2 regions of the Dendronalium sp. ChiSLP03b genome follow, and region 2 is predicted to be linked to the other one. Evidence: riboswitches for the same ligand, from Rfam matches in the RefSeq annotation. Region 2 holds a riboswitch; the other holds the start of a gene.
The links. Region 2 has a riboswitch for cobalamin ahead of RMY31_RS32060 (DUF1636 domain-containing protein). Riboswitches for the same ligand answer to the same signal wherever they lie in the genome.

Region 1: it holds a riboswitch for cobalamin, as region 2 does, so the genes downstream of both, cobG (precorrin-3B synthase) here and RMY31_RS32060 (DUF1636 domain-containing protein) in region 2, are expected to answer to the same signal.

The regions. Positions count from the first base shown of each region.
Region 1 is NZ_JAVRBR020000143.1:100,765-104,184, forward strand. Features, by position in the region: gene RMY31_RS33065 (alkaline phosphatase D family protein) at 1-1,524, opposite strand, end outside; cobalamin riboswitch at 1,957-2,099, shown strand; gene cobG (precorrin-3B synthase) at 2,073-3,420, shown strand, end outside.
Region 2 is NZ_JAVRBR020000140.1:77,906-81,325, reverse strand. Features, by position in the region: gene RMY31_RS32070 (DMT family transporter) at 1-628, opposite strand, end outside; gene RMY31_RS32065 (GUN4 domain-containing protein) at 835-1,077, opposite strand; cobalamin riboswitch at 1,189-1,368, shown strand; gene RMY31_RS32060 (DUF1636 domain-containing protein) at 1,390-1,824, shown strand; gene RMY31_RS32055 (cobalt-precorrin-6A reductase) at 1,897-2,634, shown strand; gene RMY31_RS32050 (folate/biopterin family MFS transporter) at 2,809-3,420, shown strand, end outside.

The sequences.
Region 1 (3,420 bases), on a different contig from region 2:
ATAACTATTAATTTTGACTGTACCAAAGAATTGCAAACCTTCACTTGGCGGTCGATTTGCTTTCGTACCTGGAGGTAAACTTTGAAATACTAGTTGCGGGCCAAAGGTATTTTCTAATTGGTTTGGCCCAAACGTGCCAGAGTTGAGAGGCCCGGCAACAAACTCCCAGAAAGGCTTGAAATCGGTAAACTGCGCTTTAGCAGGATCGTAATAGTGGGCTGCTGCGTAATGTACATCAGCAGTCAACCAAACAACATTCTGGATATTCTTGTTTTTGATAAATCTGAGTAAATCTGTAAGTTCTAATTCTCTTCCTAAAGCCGGGCCGTCTTTATTAGCCCAAGCTTCAAAGTTAGTGCTGCCATCTGGAACTATCAGTCCCAAGGGCATATCACTGGCAATTACTTTCCATGTCGCTTTCGATGACAGCAGTTGTCTTTTCAGCCATTGCACTTGTTTTCTGCTCAAAAATTCCGTTTCTTTGCTTGGTACAGGCTGATTATTGGGGGTGTTTGGCCCGCGATAGGTGCGCTCATCAAGCATGAAAATATCTAATAATGAACCATACGCAAAGGAGCGATAAATTCTGGTCTTATCTGGATTATTGGTTGTATAACTAATAGGCACATATTCTAAAAACGCTTGCCTTGCCCTTTCTGCCAGCAAGTTAACATCCTTGACTGTATAGCGGTCATCATTCTGGATAATTTGTCCAGGATACCAGTTATTTCTTGTTTCGTGGTCGTCCCACTGTGCCAATATGGGAACTTCAGCATTAAAACGTTTGACATTTTCATCCAGCAAATTGTAGATGTAGTTACCACGAAATTCTTTGAGAGTTTCTGCTACTTTCGATTTCTCTGGTGTAGTAATATTTTTCCAAATAGTGCCGTCGTCCAGAGTTACTTGTGATTGAATGGGGCCATCAGCATAAATATTGTCGCCAGAATGGATGAAAAAGTCGGGATGAAGTTGGCGCATGGTTTCGTAAATTTTCATGCCACCGAAATCGGGATTAATACCCCATCCTTGACCGGCAGTGTCTCCACCCCAAACAAAGAATATATCTTGCCCAGATATAGGAGGAGTTCGGAAAGTACCTTTTACAGGAGCGCTATAGATATTTTTATAATCTAAATCTTGAAAAATTACCCGATAAAATATTTTTTGATTTGGTGGTAAATTCTTAAGATTAAGTCTGGCTGTAAAGTCGCTATTTTCTAAAGCATTTGATCCGAAAACACGCTGCACATTGCGAAAAGATTCATTGGTAGAATATTCTACTAACATTTTGGCAGGGCGATCGCTGCGACTCCAAATGATAACATTATCGTTGGTAATGTCTCCACAGGCTACGCCATAAGGTATGCCAGGACGCATTTTATCGGAGGTGATAATTGCAGGTGCTTGGGCAAAAACTTGTGATTTGGATATAAGATTTGTGGAAATAATTCCACCTGTTGTGATAGCTGAACGTAGCAAAAACTGACGACGGTTTAGCTTCAATGGTGAATTGGATTCCATACTTATTTATGATAAGCTCAAACAAAAAATATTACAGAATAGGTGTTTACCATATTTCCCAATGGCAATAAGTAAAGCTTGAGTTATCAAAAAATTAATAAAAGATTATACTCAGCAGGTCGGCATGAATCTTTATTATTAAGGCAAGGCAGAAGGCAGAAGTTAAGAGGGTTTTAGTTAACTTTACTTTTCATTACTTAGTTCTGTTGATTTGCGCTTTTCTACTTAATTTAAATTTGAGGTCACACCTTTAATGCTATTCCAACACAACTTGGATTTTACAGAAATTTGCCAGTAAACCGTCCAAGACAGGTTGTCAACAAGTTAGCGCTAAATCTTAAAACCCTCTTTCCTCCTGCCCTCTGCCTCCTGCCTTCTGCTTTTTTTGATGATAAATATTTCACGCTGACATACTTAGTTGCCTTCTTATGCTACATTACTAAAGCTTGGAGTCGGGAAACTCCGGTGAAATTCCGGGACTGTGCCGCAGCTGTAAGGAAAAGCCAAAAGGTAAAAAATCAGATTAACTTTTGACTTTCCAAGTCAGAATGCCAACTCCAGCAGTGTCTTCAAGACACACTTATTATCTACTCTCTGCGTTGCACGGAGAAGGAGTTTCAGTTTTGCTGTCTGGTAACGCCTGTCCTGGTTTGTTTTACGTCACACCTGCTCAAGATGGTATATTGTCTCGCATCAGAATACCAGGCGGGATGCTTAATAGTACACAATGCCGTGCGATCGCAGATATCGCTGAACAGTATGGTGGTAGCTATATCGATGTGACTAATCGAGCCAACCTACAAGTCCGCGAAATTCGTACCCAGATAAATCCTGCCGTCCTGAAGCACCTCCAAGATATAGGCTTGGGTTCTCGTACTTCAGATGTAGACCACATCCGCAATATTATGACCAGCCCTACTGCTGGGATAGATCCTCAAGAATTAATCGATACCCGTCCCTTTGTCGAAAGTTGGGATAATTACATCGCCACACATCCTACCCTGTCAGGACTGCCTGCAAAATTTAGCGTTTGCTTTGATGGTGGTGGATTAGTATCAGTGTGCGATCGCCTGAATGATATCACCTTTGCTGCTGTCTTAGTTAACGCTAAAGTTTACTTCCGCCTCTATCTCAGTGTCGGTACGAAGGGCGAACCACCCAGCGATATGGGAATTTTCTTAGCACCAGAGGAATGTTTGCCAGTTTTGGCAGCTTTGGCGAATCTCTATCTAAATCATATTGATACTACTAGTAGGCGTAAACCGCGTTTGAGAGAGTTACTAAATTGTTTGGGTTGTGAAAGTTATCTTCAGGAAGTAGAGGCAAGGCTGCCTTTTCCTTTTTTCCGCAGTGAAATAAGAGAAAACCTAACCCCCCAACCCCCTTCCCTACGAGGGAAGGAGGAATTTTTGCCTATCTTGGCAGGTGAGGGATTAGAGGTGAGATCGGATACCGAGTATCAACACATCGGTATTCATCCCCAGCGTCAGTTAGGTTTATTTTATATAGGTATCGTGTTGCCCCTTGGACGCTTGGAGAGTAAGCAATTGCAGGGTTTAGCTGATTTGGCAGAAAGCTACGGTAGCGGCATCAGGTTAACTCCTTGGCAGAATTTGCTTTTAACTAATATTCCCCAGCAATGGGTTAATGATGTCCAGAGGAAACTTGCATTCTTAGGATTAGATTCTTCAGACAGCAACATCAAGAGTGCATTAGTTGCCTGTTCCGGTAAGCGGGGTTGTGCTGCTGCTGCTACGGATACCAAGAGTCATGCATTGGCTTTAGCACAGTATCTTGAAACTCGTGTCAATTTAGATTGCCCTGTTAATATCCACTTCAGCGGTTGTGACAAATCTTGCGCCCAGCATAGCAAAAGTGATATTGCCCTGCTCGGTG
Region 2 (3,420 bases):
AAATCATGTGCCATCCCGTAGCTGTCACCGGATCGGCATGGCGGGTCACAAACCGAATTAACACTGTTCCCACTGCCATCGACATTGCTGCTAACAGCATTAACCACTCGCCACTGGCAAAAAGACTTTGCCAATTGCCAATTGTGGCATTTACGCCTGAGTCAAAAAAATGGAAAATCCACTCATCCGGCAAACCGATTAAACTAATGCCCGTGACTCCCAATCCTAGCCCCAGCCATCCCCAAAAACCAATGTGTTCCTGGAATAGCCACAACGACAGCAAAGCAACAGCCAAGGGTTGCGAGTCAATCATCACAGACCCTAACCCTGCACTAGTTCTGACTAACCCCTCTGCCAAAAAGCCTTGAAACAGCGTGCCATCTACCAAGGCAAATAAGGCAATCCACAACCATGCTGCCCAACCTTTGGGTTGGGGTCTACCCATGAGTGCTGCTGCGATCAGAATTAATATCCCAGCTGGCAGCAAACGCACACCTGCCATGAAAAGTGGTGTGGTGTGAGGTATCACTCCTTTCATTGCCACCATCGCTGTACCCCACAGGAAAAAGGGAGCGATTAGCAGTAAGGGGGCGAAGGGAAATCGAATAGAACTGAGTTTCAGCTGCATGGATTTGCTGATGCCTTTGTTCAACAAGGGCAGAGATTGCTTTAACTAATTCTACCGAATTGTGTCTTTTTGTAAAGGAAAGAATACTCAGTCTTAAGGAGGAAACGGGGTAAGAGAGAAGGGGGAGCAGAAGGCAGAAGGCAGGAGGAAGAAGTAGTTATTATTTCTCCCTTGTCTCCATCATCTCCCTTATCCCCAGTCCCCAGTCACCAGTCCCCAATTTGACAAGTTTCTAGGCGAGAAAAAAGACCTACGCATAATTGCCACCAAGAAGCTGTAGCGATCGCACTATGCCATTCCCAAACGCCTAATACTTTGACTCGCCAAACCTGCTCAAAAAAACCAAAAAAAGGTAAATGTCCTATAGGTGCGCCATCATCCCAGATGAGGTTACTATAATCAACCCAAGAGTCTTTTAACCGCCATCCGACGCGATTGCCAAAATCGATACAAGTTTCGGTAGCAGCAACCTTTGTTTTTTCTAGAATAATTTATTTTTTGGAAGTCCCTGACGTTGCAAGCGTGTATCATGGGTTGTTTCCATTGTGGACACTGGTGGTATGATGGATGGGCAATTCGGTTCTGGTGGGTGTCAGCCACCAGAGGTAACGGGGAAAGTTCGGTGTAAATCCGGCACTGTCCCGCAACTGTGAAGGAAAGGCAAAAGGCAAAAGACTAAAATTCACTTTTTCTTTTTAACTTTTTAAGTCAGGATGCCCGCCGAAGTATACTTATCAGTCCTACACATCTGCGAGGTACAGATGACTACCACTGCAAATATTTCTAGTACTAACCCCTCTGGTATCCCTCACACCTTATTTGTATGTACAACCTGTGCCAGTGTTTGGCAAGACGGAAAACGTCAAGGTGAGAGTGGGGGTCAAAAACTTCTACAGCATCTCCAGCAGCTTGCACAAAATTGGAATTTACGAAAGGAATTCCCTATCCAAGAAGTGGAATGCATGAGTGCTTGTAATCGTTCTTGTGTCGTCGCCTTTGCTGCTCAAGGCAAGTTAACATATCTGTTTGGTGATTTAGCCACTGATGGAAGTGCATCTGCTGTTCTGGAATGTGCTAGTCAATACTATGCCAAGTCTGATGGTCTACTACCTTGGTTAGAGCGACCGGAACCGCTGAAAAAGGGGATTTTGGCAAAGATTCCACCGTTAGTAAGAAGCACGAAGGTGGAAGGATGAAATATTGAATTTCAGCTTTTATCCTGGGTATAGAAAGTTTCTCCAATGGCAGAAAACGCAGAGAAAGCTATGATGCGCGTTTTGATTTTGGGTGGAACCGGAGATGCTGCCGAATTAGTTGCTAGAGTTGCGACTATCCCAGGAATTGAAGCGATCGCATCCCTAGCCGGTCGCACTCGCGAACCATCAACCCCAATTGGCAATGTCCGCATTGGAGGCTTCGGCGGTGCTACTGGATTGGCTGACTATCTGCGTCAGATGCATATCGACTTGCTCATTGATGCTACCCATCCCTTTGCTGCTCAAATTTCCTTCAATGCGGCGGTCGCTGCAACCGAAGTGGATATACCACGTCTAATGATGATTCGCCCTGTGTGGCAGAAGGTGAGTGGCGATCGCTGGATTGAAGTTGACAATATTAACGCTGCTGCCTTTGCCCTCAAAAATCAGGCGCAGCGGGTATTTTTAACCGTTGGCAGACAAGAACTAGCCGCCTTCGCTTATTTGAAGGAAATTTGGTTTCTCATGCGGACGATCGATCCTCCTACTGCTGATGCTGTGGTGCCACCAGGAATAGTGCTGTGCGATCGCGGGCCTTTTGCCCTGCAAAACGAAAGAGAAATCCTCACTCACTACGATATCGATACCATCGTCAGTAAAAACAGTGGTGGTGATGCAACCTACGCCAAAATTATTGCAGCGCGGGAACTGGGACTCAAGGTTGTGATGGTAAATCGTCCAGCTATACCAGCAGGGGAACAAGTCGCGGATGTTGATGGTGCTTTAGCATGGCTTTGTGACAAGTTGTAAAGCTAGTGTGAAAAGGCAGAGAGGTATGGGGAAAATAATAACTCCCAATTCCTAACTCTTGTACAGACACGATTAATCGCGTCTGTACTCCCAATTCCTAACTCTCTCTACAACTTTGGTCGCTAGAAATCGATATGATAGATAAGTAGATAAAACTTAAAGAATATTTATCAAATGCTGATTGACTCCTCTGGCTTGTCCAAAGTAAGAGACTCAGTAAAAGCAAAAATTTTCTTCGGTCATCAACCCAGTACCGAGTTAATCGCCATTCTTACCGTCTACTTTGTCCAAGGAATTTTAGGGTTGGCGCGTTTAGCCGTCACCTTTTTCCTCAAAGACGAGCTCCTACTAAGTCCAGCTCAGGTATCAGCACTATTTGGAGTTGTCGCCCTCCCTTGGATTATCAAGCCGGTGTTTGGCTTTATCTCCGATGGCTTACCCATATTCGGCTACCGTCGTCGTCCATACTTGGTACTATCTGGAATACTGGGAGCTATTTCTTGGGTGAGTTTGGCAACAATAGTTCACACAAGCTGGGCGGCTACGGTAGCGATCGCTCTTGGTTCTTTATCTGTTGCCGTCAGTGATGTGATAGTTGACTCGCTGGTGGTAGAACGAGCAAGAGCAGAATCACAAGCGGAGGCTGGTTCGCTTCAATCTCTGTGCTGGGGTACTTCGGCATTGGGAGGTTTAATTACCGCCTACTTGAGTGGAATGCTTCTAGAACATTTCACTACCCGCACTATATTTTGGATTACTGCTTTATTTCCCCTCATTATCTGTGCG